4 regions of the Roseibium sp. AWQ4_254 genome follow, and region 2 is predicted to be linked to each of the others. Evidence: predicted binding sites of a transcription regulator. Region 2 holds the regulator's gene; each other region holds the start of a gene.

Region 1 (4,087 bases), on a different contig from region 2:
GGCAAGCGGGAAGCATCGCCGGCGGGCCTGAAAAGCGACCGAAGGCCGTGACATAAGAGTGTTCCGCCGTGTTGCGCGTTCTGGACGATGCCTGTGCATCGCCCTGTGACCAAGCGCCTTGCTGAACGCTCTGGTGTCACGGGCAAATGGGCCGTAATCAACTGCGCTTGGTATGACGTTTTGCCGCGCCGGCAAGCCGTACCGGCCTGAAGCTCACGCGATGGTGGGGGGAGGGGCCAAGCAGATCAAGCGCCGACTGATGCTTGGGCACACCATAGCCCTTGTGCTGGGCGAAACCGTAGCCGGGCGTCAGATCGTCAAGGCGGACCAGCATCCGGTCCCGTGTCACCTTTGCGATAATCGAGGCAGCGGCGATGCACAGGCAGCGTCCATCCCCCTTGATCAGTGCCTGTCCCGCCTGTGTCAGCGCCGGGGGCACGTCCCGGCCATCGACCAGAACATAATCCGGCACTTTGGCAAGGCCGTTCACGGCCCGCATCATGGCGCACAAAGTGGCTGCGCGGATGTTCTCCCGGTCGATCGTGGCCGGAGACGCGCTGGCGGTGCAGACAAAGGCGGTTGAGACGATCTGCTCAAACAGCTCTTCCCGTTTTGCTTCGGTCAGTTTTTTGGAATCGTTCAGCCCGTCCGGCACTTGGTCATAGTCCAGGATCACGGCGGCGGTCACCACTGGCCCGGCCCAGGGGCCGCGCCCGGCTTCATCCACGCCGCAGAGCTTGCCGTCAAAGGCAGCCGCATGGCTGCGTTCCAGGGCAATGTCCGGACTGTCGGGAAAGGAAAGGTCGAAAAGGTTCAGGCTGGAAGACATGGCGCCAGCCTGCCGCCCCTCAACGCGTTGTGCAAGGCGGGAGTGTTAGAAGAGGTCAAGTTGCACACCGCCTTTTTGCGGCTGCACAAAGGCGTCCGTGTTCAGCTTCTTGCGGCGCAGGTTAAGTCCAAGCCGTTTGGCGGCGAGGGTGAAGCGTTTGGAAATCTGCTCCGCATAGGGACCGCGCCCGCGCATGCGCTCGCCCCATTTCGCGTCATAATCCTTGCCGCCGCGCATGGAGCGGATGAGGTTCATCACATGGCGGTAGCGGTCGGGCCGCTCCCGCAGCAGCCAGTCCCGGAAGAGCTCAGAGACTTCCAGCGGCAGGCGCAACAGAATGAAACTGGCTTCGCTGGCCCCATGGCTGGCGGCCGCCTCAAGAAGGTTCTCGATTTCGCAGTCGGTCAGGGCGGGGATGACAGGGGCCATCATCACCGAGGCCGGGATACCCGCTTCCGAGAGGGCCTTGATGGCCGCAAGCCGTTTATGCGGGGCGGACGCCCTTGGCTCCATGGCCCGGCAGAGTTTCTTGTCAAGGGTGGTGACCGAAAGCGCCACCTTGATCAGATTGCGCTCCGCCATTCTGGCAAGAATATCAATGTCCCGCGTGACCAGGGCGGACTTGGTGACAATGGCAACCGGATGCGAACAGGCTTCCAGAACTTCCAGAATCTCGCGCATCAGGGCGTAGCCACGCTCCACCGGCTGGTAAGGGTCGGTGTTGGTGCCGATAGCAATCACGCGGGGGACATAGCCGGGTTTCGACAGCTCCCGTTCCAGAAGCCCGGCGGCATTCGGTTTGGCGAACAGGCGAGTCTCGAAATCAAGTCCAGGCGACAGGCCCATAAAGGCATGGCTCGGTCGGGCGAAACAATAGATGCAGCCGTGCTCACAGCCGCGATAAGGATTGATCGACCGGTCAAAGGACAGGTCCGGAGACTCGTTGCGGGTGATGATCGTGCGCGCGCGTTCTTCCTGAACGTCGGTCTGGAGCGGTGGCAGTTCCTCGTCCAGATCCCAACCGTCGTCGAAACGTTCCCGCGCCAGCGGCTCGAACCTGCCGGAGGCGTTCAGGGCTGCGCCCCGGCCACGCCGCAGGTCTTGCGGAACCCGGTCAGAGCCAGGCGCCTCCGCAGTTTCCGGCAGTTCAGACACCGGATCAAGGCGGGCTCCGTCCGGCAGACGGTCGGTATGAGGGGCAAGGGTCATGGGCGGAGATCACTCTGAAGCGAGAACATATCGGGAACATTAGCTCAAATTTAAAGCAATTCAAGCCCGGCATTTCGCAACTGGGGATTTTTCATGTAAAACACTGCCTCATGATAAGTGTCATAGTTCCGACAAAAAACTCAGAGACCGATCTGGTGCATGCGCTGTCGTCTCTGGTCACAGCGGCGGCTGAAGGGGTTGTCCGGGAAGTCATTGTTGTGGATGGCGGCTCAAGCGACGGGACCGAACGGGTCGCCGACGCCGCTGGCTGCGGCTGGGCGCAGGCTGTGGGCATGAGCCGGAGCGAGCGGCTGGCCTATGGGGCTTCCCTGGCCAAACGCGGTGACTGGCTCTTGTTTCTCCGCCCCGAAACCCTCCTGGAAAGCGGCTGGCACCATGAAGCCCAGGCGTTTATCGAAAGGGCCGGCAGGGCCCCGAACGGGGCGCGGACCGCAGCCAGCTTCCGCCTGCGCTACGAAACGTTTGGCATGGGCGCGCGGATCAGCGAATCGATGTCCGCCCTGCGTTCGCAGCTTCTTGGCATGCCTTATGGCAATCAGGGGCTTCTGATCTCACGCCAGTTCTACAGCACTTTGGGCGGCCACCGGCCGTTGCGGGAGTTGGAGGATCTGGACATTGCCAAGCGCATCGGCCGCAACCGGATTGTTTTCCTAAGGGCTGCAGCGGTCACATCGGGTGAGTCTGCGGGTGGAAACAGTTTGGCCCAGTTCCGCAAAGGCCTTGCGCGGTTCTGTGTCGGCACCTTGCGCATTCCTGCCAGCGTCGCGGTGCGGCTGCACGGCTGACACCGGTATTTGAAAGGGAATCCCTTCCTCCTCAAGATGAGCTTGTGAGCTGGCTGTTTTGAGCCGGGAACGCCCCGATATCCCCTTGGCAATCAAAGCAGTTGCGGAGGAGGGCCGAAGGCCTCTCCTGAAAGGGGGGGCGGGTAGCACAGAGCGTGTCAGGCATCCTGCAATTTGCCCCGTTTCAGATGCTCATCCAGCCGCGGCATGATTTCCACGAAATTGCACGGCATGTGCCGGTAGTCGAGCTGCCATTTCAAGATGCCGTCCCAGGCATCCTTGCAGGCTCCTGGAGAGCCGGGCAGCACAAAGATATAGGTCGCCCCCGCAACTCCGCCGGTTGCGCGGGACTGGATCGTTGAGGTGCCGATCTTGTCATAGGAGATCCGGTGGAACACTTCCGAAAAGCCGTCCATGCGCTTTTCAAACAGGGGCTCCATGGCTTCCGGTGTCACGTCCCGGCCGGTGAAGCCCGTCCCCCCTGTCGTGATGATCACGTCAACGGTCGGGGCACTGATCCAGGTCCGGGCGACGGCCCGGATCGCCTCCACATCATCTGTCACGATCTGCCGGTCTGCGAGCAGATGGCCGGCTCTTGCGAGCCGCTCTGACAGGGTCTTGCCGGATCGGTCCTCCTCCAGCGACCGGGTGTCGGAAACGGTCAGAACCGCAATGTTGAGCGGAATGAATGGACGGGTTTCATCGAGACGGGACATGGCTTCCTCCTGTGTCCAGAAGACATAGGCGAAACCGGCAGGCGGTTCCAGCCCCGTGGGGTTACCCCGTATTGGGATCTTTTTGAGAAATAAAATTACAAAAAATAACAAGATTGAGACACTTGCAAAATGAATAGGTCAGTATTATTGACTTAAATATCACATCAAAATTGTCTGAGAGCCATTATGACAACCTGGGAAAGCCTTTACGCCAAGCGTGCAAGCCGCATGCGGGCATCCGAAATCCGTGAGCTTCTGAAACTGCTGGACCGGCCCGATGTGATTTCCTTTGCCGGGGGCATTCCCGATCCGGCCCTGTTCCCCGCCGAGGCCTTCCGGGCCGCCTATCAGGAGGTCCTGTCAGGGCCGGAAGCGGACACGGCGCTGCAATATGGCATCAGCGAAGGCAGCCTCAGGCTGCGCACCTGGATTGCCGGTCATATGAAAGAGCTGGGCGTTGACTGCGGGCCGGACAACATCATCATCACATCCGGTTCCCAGCAGGGGCTTGATTATATCGGCAAGCT
Region 2 (4,087 bases):
TGCGCCCTCAGGACCATTTCGCCGAAGATGGTCCGTCTAGCCGCATCGGCACCTGCGGCACCGAACGCACCGGCATCGAAATCAGCATTCAGGACGAGGCGGGAAACCATCTTGGCCCAGGCGAAACCGGAGAGGTCTGCGTGATAGGCGCCGCCGTCTGTTCCGGCTATCTGGACGATGAGGCCGCCAATGCAAAATCCTTCCGCAATGGCTGGTTCCGCACCGGCGACCTCGGCCATATGGACGAGCAGCGCTACCTCTACCTGACCGGGCGGGCCTCGGACATGTATATTTCCGGCGGCTCGAATGTCTATCCGAAGGAGATCGAGGAAATTCTTCTCACCCATCCGGCGATCTCGGAAGTGGCCATTCTCGGAATTCCCGATCCGCATTGGGGAGAGACCGGCCTTGCCGTCTGTGTGGCGCAGACCGGGCAGCAGGTTCAAGATGCGGAGCTGACAGAGTTTCTGACCGGCAAGATCTCCCGATACAAGATGCCCGCGCGCTATCTCTTTGTGGATGCGATGCCGACCAGCGCCTATGGCAAAGTCACGAAGAAACTGGTTCGGGACGTCCTGACCAGCCGGGGCCTGATATGAGACGGCCAGCACCGTCAGCCCTTGCCGATATCCGCCATCCGGGCCCTGCCGCGGCCGACAGGCGCCCCTTTGCGCTCTGCGACGCCATTCCGATAGCGGTTCCCGTGCCCGCCGGCACACCGCTCCTGACCAATCTTGGCGTGTGGGCTGCTGCGTCCGGCTTTTCCTCCGCCGTTCTGGATCTGTCCGGCCTCCCCCTCTCGGCCTTCGACTACGTCATGCCCGACCGGGCCATCGACGACCGGCACGCCGCCTGGTACAGCGACACCCACCACTCCGCCGCTGCTGTCCTTGAGGAGGCTGTCGCCATCCTGGGTTGGAAGGACGGGAGCTGGTTCGCCCATATTCACGGCTTCTGGCAGGACGGGAACAAGCAACGCCTCGGCCACCTGCAGCCCCACACGCTGACGGCCACGCAGGACATCACGGTCTCCGGCTGGGGCCTCAGGGGCGCGCGGTTCGAGGCGGAGCTGGACCCGGAAACCGAATTCACGCTGTTCCGGACCAGGACAGAGGACAGCGCCTCCCCGCGGCCAACGCATAATGCACTGATCACGACCCTCGCCCCGTTTGAGGACCTGTCCACCAGCATCGAAAGCCTGGCAGCCACACTTGGCCCTGGCCCCTATTGCGTTTACGGCCTCGGCAGCCTTGCCGGAGCCCGGTTCACCGACAGCGCGCCCATGACAGGCCTGATTTCCGAAATCCTGTTGCGCCCGGGAGCTGGAGCGGAAAAAGGAACACCGCCCGCTGTCCCGGTCCGCTGCGCGGACCTGACCGGTGCTCTCTTTGAGGGTATACTTGTCCCCGGCGGCGCGCCGACGCTGGTAACGTGCGAGCTGCTGATCGTCAGGGAGAACGGATGACCCCGACTTGAAACGCCGGTTTCCAAAGCGCACAAGTGTACGCACCGGACTTAAATGGCACGGGCCGAATTTCATCGGCACCAGAAAGTCTTGTCCGGGAAAATGCGGAATTTCGCGGTTCTAATTGTCAGGAGTAGCTGGTTTTCAATCCGGACTTCTATAAAACGTAGAAATAGGGAAAAGACGTTGAAGCGCGGAAACCTTGGGGGGCATTTCCAAAGCAAGACAGTCCTACTGGATTATTCGTTCCGTGGCATGCGTGGCACACGGTTTTCAAGACTGTATCCGGTTCGTTGTCAGTGTCATCTTTAAAAATTTTCGAATAAGTTTGTCCGTTGTTCGGACAACCAAGTTTTAGGAAGTCTGGGCAGCTTCGTGCAGGTGTCTGCGGCTACACAACATCTATTGCAATCAGACAACACAACAGCACCCCATGACCAAATCTCTGCGCCGCCGACGCAGACTATTCTGTAGTGAAGAATTGAGCCAGCGGAGCAAAACGGGGCCAATTGCCCGATGAATGCAAAAGTTCCCGATTTTCAGTCCGGAGCACCATTCATCGTACGGTTGAGTTTTGTCATGCCGCCCAGCCAGCGATCAATACGGCCAAAAGTGCAACTGCCAGTGCCGTTTTACTCTGACAGATCCACAAGTGGCCCGGCAGAACAGTAAGAGAACATTTACGCTTGCGGAACACAATGAGAACAGGTAATGTGTTCTTGATTTGTACCAGAACCTTCTCATGGTCAAGGAATGCCGATATGCTGACGCGCAAGCAGTATGAACTGCTCATGTTCATTCATGAAAGACTGAAAGAAACCGGTGTTCCGCCGTCCTTTGATGAAATGAAGGACGCTCTCGACCTCAGGTCGAAGTCCGGTATTCACCGGCTGATCACGGCTCTGGAAGAACGCGGCTTCATCCGCCGCCTGCCGAACCGGGCCCGCGCCATGGAAGTGGTCCGGCTGCCGGATTCCATTGCACCGGGCCTCGGCGCCCCCCGCCAGCGTGGCAGCTTTTCCCCGGAAGTCATCGAAGGGTCTCTTGGCAAGCCGGAACCGGCTCGCCCTGCACCGGAGCCTGAAGTGGCGGGAACGGAGATTCCAGTCATGGGGCGCATTGCCGCCGGGGTGCCGATCGAAGCGATTCAGACCCACAGCCATTCCATCACAGTGCCGCCGGAACTTCTCGGCAAGGGCGAACATTATGCTCTGGAAGTGCGCGGCGATTCCATGATCGAGGCCGGTATTCTGGACGGCGACACCGTGCTGATCCGCCGCACGGAAAGCGCCGATAGCGGCGATATCGTGGTGGCGCTGGTGGATGATGAAGAGGCCACCTTGAAGCGGCTGCGCAAGAAAGGCGCCTCAATTGCCCTGGAAGCTGCCAATCCCGCTTACGAAACCCGCATTTTCGGCCCCGGCCGGGTGCGTGTTCAAGGACGGCTTGTCGCCCTCTTCCGCCAATATTGACCGTTTAGCCACCTCCCTGGCGCAGGCTGGTACGCGTCACCTTCCCCGCCCGGTTCCACGGACGGGGCTCCTTTTGAAGCGCAAACTGGATGTCCGTGACAGCCAGTACCCGTGTTTTCAGCGCATTGGGGGCAGATGCCTGATCCTCTCTTTCCCGTTTCCGGGTTCCCTGCCCTTCCGGCACAGCCTCTTCCATGGCCGGGGAAGCGGCGCGCGCCAGCCAGATCGAAACAGCACCGCGCGCATGGCGCAGGGATTTGTCAATCACAAGGGGAGCAGAACAGGATTGGGGCGCGACCAGATCGCTCACGACCAAATCAGCCCATCGGCAATCCATTTCAAATGCCTCAGGCCTCTTTGTGAGAGCCAGTTTGAGAGGCCTGTGCTCGAAGCCGTCAGGCACGTGCGCCCCGGCCACTTGATAGGCACGTATCACGCAGCCGCCGGGATCACAGGCGATTTGAGGCGCTTTCATCCTGCGCGATTTAATTTCGCCCTCTGGAACTCCCTCCGTCTGAAACCAGATATCACCAGCAAAACTGTCCCGGCGGGCAAACCAGCGCAAATCCCCAATCCGGTCCCGGGCTGCGAGCTTGTTTCCGGAAGCGGCAATCTGGATGTCCGGCGGCCGGCTGACCTGCACAAGCACCAGGCCAAGGATCAGGGGCCCAAAGGCCAGGCAGCGCCACCGGCCCGGCAGCAGCAGCACGCCGAACAGGGCAGCTGAAAAAGCCAGCATCTCCGGCAGACCAATCCGGCCAATGGCGCCTGCAGCTCCACTAAGATCAGACACGAAGCCCGCCACATCAAGAAGCAACCTGACACCAAAGGCCATCAGGCTGAGGGGCACAGAGGCCAAGCCAAACGGCATCAGAACAAGCGACAGAACCCCCATGGGCATGACCAGCAAGGTGAAGATCGGCATGCCGAGCACGTTTCCCAGAAGCCCCAGGGGGGCTATGCGCCCAAAATGATGGGCGGCAATGATCCCGGTTGCCAGTCCGGCCACCAGCGCTGTGACAGCCAGCCCCAACGACCAGCGCAGGGTAGACCGGGCAAGCTGCAGCAAAGGCCTGCCCCCATTGTGGGTCTGGCGAATCAGCGGATCCGGTCGGTTCCGCCAGAGCTCGTAAACCGCCACGAGGCAGAT
Region 3 (4,087 bases), on a different contig from region 2:
TCCTTCGCATCCAGATCCGCCAGCGTGCGGGCCAGTTTGAGAACCCGGTGATAGCCCCGGGCGCTGAGGCGCAGCTTTTCAGCTGCATCGCGCAGGAACGCCAGACCCAAAGCGTCCGGCTGAGCCATGGCCTCCACGGCAGCGGCAGGGGCCTGGGCATTGGTGCGGCAGAGCAGACCCAGGTTCAAGAAACGGTCTTCCTGCAGGCGCCGCGCCTCGGCCACCCGTGCAGCCACAGCCGCAGACGGTTCCGCCTCTGCCGGGCCGATCAGATCGGTGGCGGTGACGGCCGGAACATCGATGCGCAGATCGATCCGGTCCAGAAAAGGCCCGGAGACCCGGGCCTGATAGTCCGCGGCGCAGCGCTCACCCCTCCGGCACTGGTGGCCCGGCTCGCCCGCATGACCGCAGCGGCAGGGGTTCATAGCCGCGATCAATTGAATGCGCGCCGGATAGGTGACCCGGTGATTGGCCCGGGCGATCACCGCTTCGCCGGTTTCCAGGGGCTGGCGCAGACTGTCGAGCACTTGCGGGTTGAATTCCGGCAGCTCATCCAGAAACAGTACGCCGTGATGGGCCAGAGACACTTCACCGGGCCGGGCGCGCAGCCCGCCGCCCACAAGGGCGGCCATGGAGGCGGAATGGTGCGGCGCCCGGAAAGGCCGCCGGTCGGTGAGCTTGCCTTCTGCCAGCTCCCCGGCCAGCGAAGCAATCATGGAAACTTCCAGAAGCTCGCGCGGGGTCAGCGGCGGCAGGATGGAGGGCAGGCGGCTTGCAAGCATGGATTTGCCCGAGCCGGGAGGTCCGGTCATAAGCAGGTTGTGGCCTCCGGCCGCTGCGATTTCCAGTGCCCGGCGGGCGCTTTCCTGGCCCTTGACCTCGGCCAGATCGGGCAACGGCCCGGTATTGCCCTGAAGCTTTGCCGCCGGGCGGCTGAGGATCTGCGTGCCCTTGACATGATTGGCCAGCTGGATCAGCGAACGGGGGGCCAGAATGTCCATGTCCGGATCGGCCCAGGCGGCTTCGCTGCCACTGGCCTCCGGACAGACCAAGCCCTTGCCGAGCCCGTTGGCGCCCATGGCCGCAGGCAGGACACCGGCGACAGGTGCCAGTGTGCCATCCAGGGCCAGCTCTCCCAGCACCACGTACCCCTCCAGAAAGTCCCCCGGCAGGGCGCCGATAGCGGCCATCACCCCAAGCGCAATGGGCAGATCGTAATGGGACCCTTCCTTGGGCAGATCGGCCGGAGCCAGATTGACGGTGACCCGTTTGGCGGGCAACGCCAACCCGGAGGCAGAGAGGGCGGCCCGCACCCGCTCCCGGCTTTCGGCCACCGCCTTGTCGGGTAGGCCCACAATGGTAAAGGCCACCATGCCCGGGCCGACATGGACCTGAACATCCACCGGCACCGCCTCGATGCCCTGAAAGGCAACCGTCGTGACCCGAGAGACCATAGCCTGTCCTCACCCTTGGGAGCGTGTCGCGTTCATCCGGATTCAAATTGTTTCGTCTTTTGCGTTGAAATCTCTGATTCCAGACAGCGGCAGGCACCTGATTTGCTGAAGTTGCGCCAGGAAGGGAACCATAGTGATGCGGGAGAATCAAGAACAAAAATGGAACAAATTTGCCTATGTCAAGGCCTTGTCTGACCGGGAGCTTCTCAACCGGCCCGCAGTTCCGGGAGATGGTATTGAAGACGCGACATCTTCAAACCCTTCATGACAATCAGACTGCTCAGGAGGCGAAAACGCGGAACGCGCTGGCCGTTTCGCTGTTCTGGGAAGCCGCCACCAAAACCTGTTCCAGATAGGCCGGGATCTGAAAATCCGCGCTTATGGTCAAGCCGTTCAGCTCAAGCCAGTCCGACAGGAGCGCAATCATCTTGTCCGGGTCTTTTTCAAACATGGCGCGGCACAGCTCTGTATCGAGCTGGCGCTCCTCCGTCTGCAGCTTGGAAACGATCATCGGCATGTTCACACTTTACTACTATAACGTGCTGTTATGATGCCTGCGTTTTGAGGCAAAAACCAGACGATTGCGGTTATGCCGCTCTGCGACATCATAATTCGCTGTTATGTATTCCTTAAGGTGATCCCCTGCGCAGGCGGCCGCAGGACCGCCATCCCGCAGCACAACAGGCCCGAGCCGGCAAACAGCATCGTATGGCCCAGAACCGGAATGGCAAACCCGCCCACAACAGGGCCGACCGCCTGGCCAAGCGAAATCAGGAAAAATGTCAGGCCGAAACCGATGGATGGGGCATCCCGGAAAATGCGCATGCTCCACATGCCAAAAACGGCGGTCATGACGATGAAGCCGGAGCCGAAAAAGGCAGCGGAAACATAAATGCCATAAGCAATGCCGATCAGAAGCGGCAATGTGGCGATTGCCGAGCCGACGACAAGAGCCAGAACCCAATAGGTGGTAGTCAGACCCCAGCGGTTGACCAGGCCGCCGGCGAAACATCCGGTGACCCCGGCCATGCCGAGCACGATCCAGAACAAAATGGCGTCGCGCCCGTTGCCGGTCAGCGCCAGTAGAAGTTCCACCGCATAGGTCCAATAGACGGCAGAAAAGATCCCGAACAGAAAGGCGGCCACAAACAGGGGCCTGGCCACCGTTTGCAACAGAAAGCGGGGCGACAGGGCCGCTCTGGCATTGGAGGCCCGAAGCCCCTGCCGGGGCAAGGTCCACAGATTGCAAAAGGTGATCAGCAGGGCGAGCCCGGCAAAGACGAACCAGGCCAACCGCCAGTCTTCCCCGGCAAACAGCGCCAGCGGCCCGGCCAGCGCCACCCCAAAGCCCGTGCCGGAATTGATCCAGGCATAGATGGCGTTCTGGCGGTGCGGTTCCGTGTGCCGCACAATCACATCGGAGAAGGGTGGATAGGCGAGCCCCGGGCTGGTGCCCGCCAGAAAAACACCAACAGCAAGGGTCCAGGGATCGGGCGCGGCTGCAATGATGGCCATACCGGTGGCAGCCGCCAGACCGCCGAGCAGAATGGGCAGCCTCGGGCCGAACCAGGTTGACAGGCCGGAGCCCAGAAATGTGGCCAGCAGATATCCGGCATAGGACAGGCCCGCAATCAGGCCAACCGTTTCCGTAGACAGACCGAATTCCAGCCGGATCTCGGGCAGGAACAGACCAAAACAATAGCGGGCCAGCCCATAGGTTGCCGCGACAATGGCCAGACCCGCGACCGTGAGGCCGCGGGCTTTCCGGGCCGCTTCATGCCCGGCGGGAGAGCTGGAAGTGAAGTGTCTCGTCATCGGTAAAGGTCTCACCGGCAATCGTGAAAGATCCACCTTGCTCTCTGTAACGTCGATATTGGTCGAGAGTGAGTTTCAGGCAGAAGTTGGAGACGTGCAAGGCTCTTGTTTTGGTTGTGGTTGAAAATTCCTCTCCGAGGATCGCCACTTGCGCCGTCTCCCCGCCCGCAAACGGAACCGGCAGCACGAAGAAGCGGTTTAGGGTGGGCAGGCTGCTGTCCACTGCCTGTTCAAAGGCAATCCTTGAGAAGCGCTGCATGGCCCGGTGGGAATAAAAGGCCGGAATCCGGTCACGGTGATGTTCAGTATAGAGCTGGCTTTCCGAAAGGAGCAGATCGCCGGGCCGGGCGATCTGTTGCAGCCATTCATTCACGACGAAGGGATCGTCATTGCCTTCCTGAAAGCCGAGCATGGTGATCACTGCCGCCGGGGCACCGCTGCCGCGCCCCGGCCCAGCCACATCGCTGAGACGGAACTCTTCAAAGGAACAGGTGACGAATTGCAGCGGCGTTCCGGGCAGAAGCTCTTCCAGCGCCGTGCGCATATGCGCCACCGACATGGGGTTGATGTCCACGGCGATATAGCGCTCGATCCTGACCCCGAGAGCCTGAAGGGTTTTCACGATGACACCGGTTTTGACCGGTTCCGGCCCCAGTTCAACATAGATCAGGGGTTGTCCGGCGGCTTCTGAGGCAATCTTTGCGCAGATGCGGTCCAGCGCATCCTTGAAGGACATTCCCTGCGGACGCAACCGGCCGAGCGTGTCAGAGGCAACGCCCACCTCGTTCAACTCCCGCATGAGCTGGAAAACCTCGTCC
Region 4 (4,087 bases), on a different contig from region 2:
TGATGGGGGAACAGCCCCTCTTCCCAGCCAGGCAGAAACACCGTGTCAAATTCCAGCCCCTTGGCCGAATGAAGGGTCATGATCGACACTGCATCGCTGGCATCCGCGCTGTCCCGGTCCATCACCAGGGCGATGTGCTCCAGGAAACCGGCCATGGATTCAAAGTCCTCCATGGAGCGGATCAGTTCCTTCAGGTTGTCCAGACGGCCCGGCGCTTCTGCGGACCGGTCCAGCCGCCACATTTCCGTATAGCCGCTTTCATCCAGAATGATTTCGGCGAGCTCGGTGTGTTTGAGTTGCTCCAGCTGGCGCCGCCAGCGGGAAAAATTGTCCAGAACCGTTTTCAGTGAATTCCGTGGTTTCGGCTTCAGTTCTTCCGTATCAACCAGCTGCTGGGCCGCCTGCATGAGGGGAATACGCTCCGCCCGGGCCAGACCATGAACCAGTTTCAGCGTGGCATCCCCCAGGCCCCGTTTCGGCGTGTTCACAATCCGCTCAAAGGCCAGATCATCGGCCGGCTGGCAGACACATCTGAAATAGGCCAGCGCATCCCGGATCTCCATCCGTTCATAAAAGCGCGGTCCGCCAATCACCCGGTAATTCAGCCCGAGCGTGATGAAACGCTCTTCAAATTCGCGCATCTGGAACGACGCGCGCACAAGCACCGCCATCTCATTGAGCGTATGACCATGGGTCTGCTGCGCCTCGATCTCATCGCCGATCATACGGGCCTCCTCTTCGGAGTCCCAAACGGAGGCAACGGAGACAAGATCGTGATCAGGCTCTTCAAAATCCGTGAACAGCGTTTTGCCCAAGCGGCCCTCATTGAAGGAAATCAAATGAGAAGCCGCGGCCAGAATATGACTGGTGGAGCGGTAGTTCCGCTCCAGACGGATGACAGTTGCGCCTTTGAAGTCGTGCTCAAAGCGCAGGATGTTGTCGACTTCCGCCCCGCGCCAACCATAAATCGACTGGTCGTCATCGCCCACACAGCAGACATTCGGATTGCCCTGGGCCAAAAGCCGCAGCCACAGATACTGCGCAATATTGGTGTCCTGATACTCATCCACCAGCATGTAGCGGAAGCGGCTCTGATAGTCGGCCAGAACATCAGGGCGGGACTTGAACAGAGTGATCACATGGAGCAGCAGATCGCCGAAATCGGCCGCATTCAGGATCGACAGGCGCTCCTGATATTCCTGATAAAGCCGTCGCCCCTTGCCATTGCCAAAGGCCCGCGCTTCGCCCTCGGGCACCTGATCGGGCGTCAGGGCCCGGTTCTTCCAGCCGTCCAGAATCCCGGCAAAGGTCTTTGCGGTCCAGCGCTTGTCGTCGAGCCCTTCCGCCTGGATGATCTGCTTGAGCAAACGAATCTGGTCATCCGTGTCCAGAATGGAAAAACTGGATTTGAGGCCAACCAGTTCGGCATGTTTGCGCAGAATTTTGACACAGATGGAGTGGAACGTGCCAAGCCAGGCCATGCCCTCCACATTGCCGCCGACAAAGCCCGCAATCCGTTCCTTCATCTCCCGCGCCGCCTTGTTGGTGAAGGTAACGGCAAGAATGCCGGAGGGCCACGCAAGCCCGCTGGCAAGAATATGTGCAATGCGTGTGGTCAGAACCCGGGTCTTGCCGGTGCCTGCCCCGGCCAGAACCAGGACCGGGCCTTCGGTCGTCTCCACCGCCAGGCGCTGTTCCGGATTAAGGCCGGTCAGATAGTCCGGCGCGCGCCGGGCTGCCATGGCCCGGGCTGCGATCCCACCTTCCGGGCGCGCAGGCGCAAGCGCCGGGTCCCGCCGGGTGCCCACAGGCTGGAAGGGATCGTCAAAGGGATCATCATACCCGTCCGGGTCTGCCATGGCGTGAAAGTCCAGTAACGTAACTTTAAATCAGGAGAACAATATAGCAACAAACCGGCTGTGGCGAGAGCGCGCACAGGCAAATGGTGGGGACAAGACGTCTCAAACCGGGATGAACGTGCCTTTCTTCCCCAAGGGCGGCCAGGCAGACAGCACCACACACAGATGTGAAGGCCGGCGCCTCCTTGAACCCCGCGCCCCTTTTTGCCCACCGCGCCAAAGATGACCCTAGTGGACGGGGTTCTCAGGTTCGCTAGCAAGAAAAGGAGCGCAAGCCGGTCTGGCTGGCCGGGCAAGCGGCCAGACACGGCCCGGCGGGCCTGACAAAGCACCAAAGGCCACGGCATGAGAGCGTTCCGCCGTGTCGCGCGTCCTGGACGGTGCCCCGCATCGCCCTGTGACACGCGCCTTGCTAAACGCGCTCATGCCACGGCCCAATAGGGTCTTGTTTGGTGAGACTCGCAAAAGGCAAGAACGGCAAGGCTGGTGCCGAAAAGCGGGTTTTCTGACAGATTGAGACCTGCAACACCGCCTCAAAAAGCCAGGGTTCCGGCATTGCAGACAGAGGCCCCGCGCGCCCTTCAGAACTCGGCAGTCATCCCCAGCCAGAACGTCCGGCCGCTTTCCACCGTGCCATAGTCATCCTCGTTGATCGCCACATCGCTGAGATTATAGACTGCACCTTTCAGGGCCACGTGCTCATTGAGGCGGTAGTTCGCCCCGATATCAAGCGTCGTGTACCCATCATATTCGGTTGCTGTCGAGCCGCGGCTCGTGCTCGATACACTGACGCTGTCGCCCTGGTATTGGACGCTGCTCCACAGGTCCAGCCCCTCGAGCGGGGTCGTCCAGTCCAGCCGCAGGCTCGCCTGGTGCTTTGGCGTGCGGGCAAGCGGTTCGCCCTGCAGGTCGCCGGAGCGGCGCTCGGAATGGGTAAAGGTATAGCTGCCGCTCACTTCAAGATCCGGCAGGATAAAATTCCCTGCCGACAGCTCGATGCCCTGCACTCTCGCCTTGCCGACATTGTAGTACTCGTAAAGCTCATAGGTCGTGCCGTCCAGGGTGATGGTGCTGCCAGTATCACGGCTGTCGATCTTGTTGCTGAAGTCGGTGTAAAACCCAGTGAGCGAGAAACGGGTGCGATCGTTTTCAAAGCGCAAACCGGCTTCGTAGCTAGTGCTCTCCTCCGGCTCGAGATCCGATGTACCGGCAATTACCGCGCGGCCGCGATTTGTGGTCAAATAGTAGCCTTCCACCGACTGGCGCAATTCCGGTGTGCGGTACCCGGTCGACACACCGCCCGTCAGGAAAAAGTCGCGGTGGAACTCCCATACAATGTAGGCGCGCTGCGTCATCTTGCTGCCAAAGCGCTCGTCCTCGGTATAGCGGCCGCCTAGAGTGAGGGTAACGTCCGGAAGGACTTCCCAGTTGTCCTCCGTAAACAGCGCCCATTGATTGTTCGAGAACCGGTCGTGTTCGGTCGAACTGACGCCCGGATTGACGTCTTTGAGCGTCGAGCGCGTGAATTGGCCGCCAAATGTGGATCTGTGCAGACCGAGCATGTCGAATTCCCGGGATGCCTTCGCATCGAGGACGGTATTGTCGATACGCGGTTCACGCGTTGAACCGGTGGTGTCGCGCCCGGCATGTTCATGGCTGATACCGGCTGCAACATCCCAGTCCTGAATCACACCTTCGTAGCCGAAGGCCCCGGTCAGACGCTTGTTCAGCCGCGGATCTGTATCGATATGCGTCCAGCCTGCTTCCGCCGAGATCTTCTGGTCAACCAATGGGGTCCAGACCAGACGTCCATGAACGTCATCGAGGTTGCGTTCGGTCGGACCTCCGTCTCGCTCCGAGGCTTCCCGATAGAGCTTGCGCCCCCAAACCTGCACTCCAAGCTTGTCGGCAAAAACCGGACCGTTGGCGAAAAAAGACACCTGTCGTTCGGAATAGTCCTCGGACCTCTGGGGTATGCGTGCCTCCACAGTGAACGAACCGGACCAACGGTCACTCACCGGCTTCGTGATGATATTGATCACCCCACCCATGGCATCCGATCCGTAGAGAGATGACATCGGGCCGCGCACGACCTCGATCCTGTCGATGGCCGAGACCGGCGGCATGTAATACTGGTCCACTCCGCCGCCTGCATTCGTGCGGGACTGGCTGGTGCTGATCCGTTTTCCATCGATCAGGATGAGCGTGTATTCAGACGGCAGTCCGCG

The links. The regulator LexA, encoded in region 2, represses DNA repair genes until DNA is damaged. The targets are predictions, from matches to a motif close to TGTTCNNNNTGTGTTCNG.
Region 1: a site for LexA is predicted at 2,060-2,077, ahead of ACXAIC_RS12395 (PA0069 family radical SAM protein). Genes of this name have one in related genera too.
Region 3: a site for LexA is predicted at 1,604-1,621, ahead of ACXAIC_RS16120 (YifB family Mg chelatase-like AAA ATPase). Genes of this name have one in related genera too.
Region 4: a site for LexA is predicted at 1,894-1,911, ahead of ACXAIC_RS00380 (UvrD-helicase domain-containing protein). Genes of this name have one in related genera too.

What each region holds. Positions count from the first base shown of each region.
Region 1 is NZ_JBSWYH010000014.1:38,775-42,861, reverse strand. Features, by position in the region: gene ACXAIC_RS12400 (ribonuclease HII) at 158-829, opposite strand; gene ACXAIC_RS12395 (PA0069 family radical SAM protein) at 875-2,038, opposite strand; gene ACXAIC_RS12390 (glycosyltransferase) at 2,149-2,844, shown strand; gene moaB (molybdenum cofactor biosynthesis protein B) at 3,003-3,560, opposite strand; gene ACXAIC_RS12380 (aminotransferase-like domain-containing protein) at 3,747-4,087, shown strand, end outside.
Region 2 is NZ_JBSWYH010000021.1:71,983-76,069, reverse strand. Features, by position in the region: gene ACXAIC_RS16705 (acyl-CoA synthetase) at 1-599, shown strand, start outside; gene ACXAIC_RS16700 (hypothetical protein) at 596-1,465, shown strand; gene lexA (transcriptional repressor LexA) at 2,227-2,937, shown strand; gene ACXAIC_RS16690 (ComEC/Rec2 family competence protein) at 2,942-4,087, opposite strand, start outside.
Region 3 is NZ_JBSWYH010000020.1:63,669-67,755, forward strand. Features, by position in the region: gene ACXAIC_RS16120 (YifB family Mg chelatase-like AAA ATPase) at 1-1,454, opposite strand, end outside; gene ACXAIC_RS16125 (hypothetical protein) at 1,735-1,971, opposite strand; gene ACXAIC_RS16130 (MFS transporter) at 2,073-3,269, opposite strand; gene ACXAIC_RS16135 (hypothetical protein) at 3,229-4,087, opposite strand, start outside.
Region 4 is NZ_JBSWYH010000001.1:89,514-93,600, reverse strand. Features, by position in the region: gene ACXAIC_RS00380 (UvrD-helicase domain-containing protein) at 1-1,859, opposite strand, end outside; gene ACXAIC_RS00375 (TonB-dependent receptor domain-containing protein) at 2,441-4,087, opposite strand, start outside.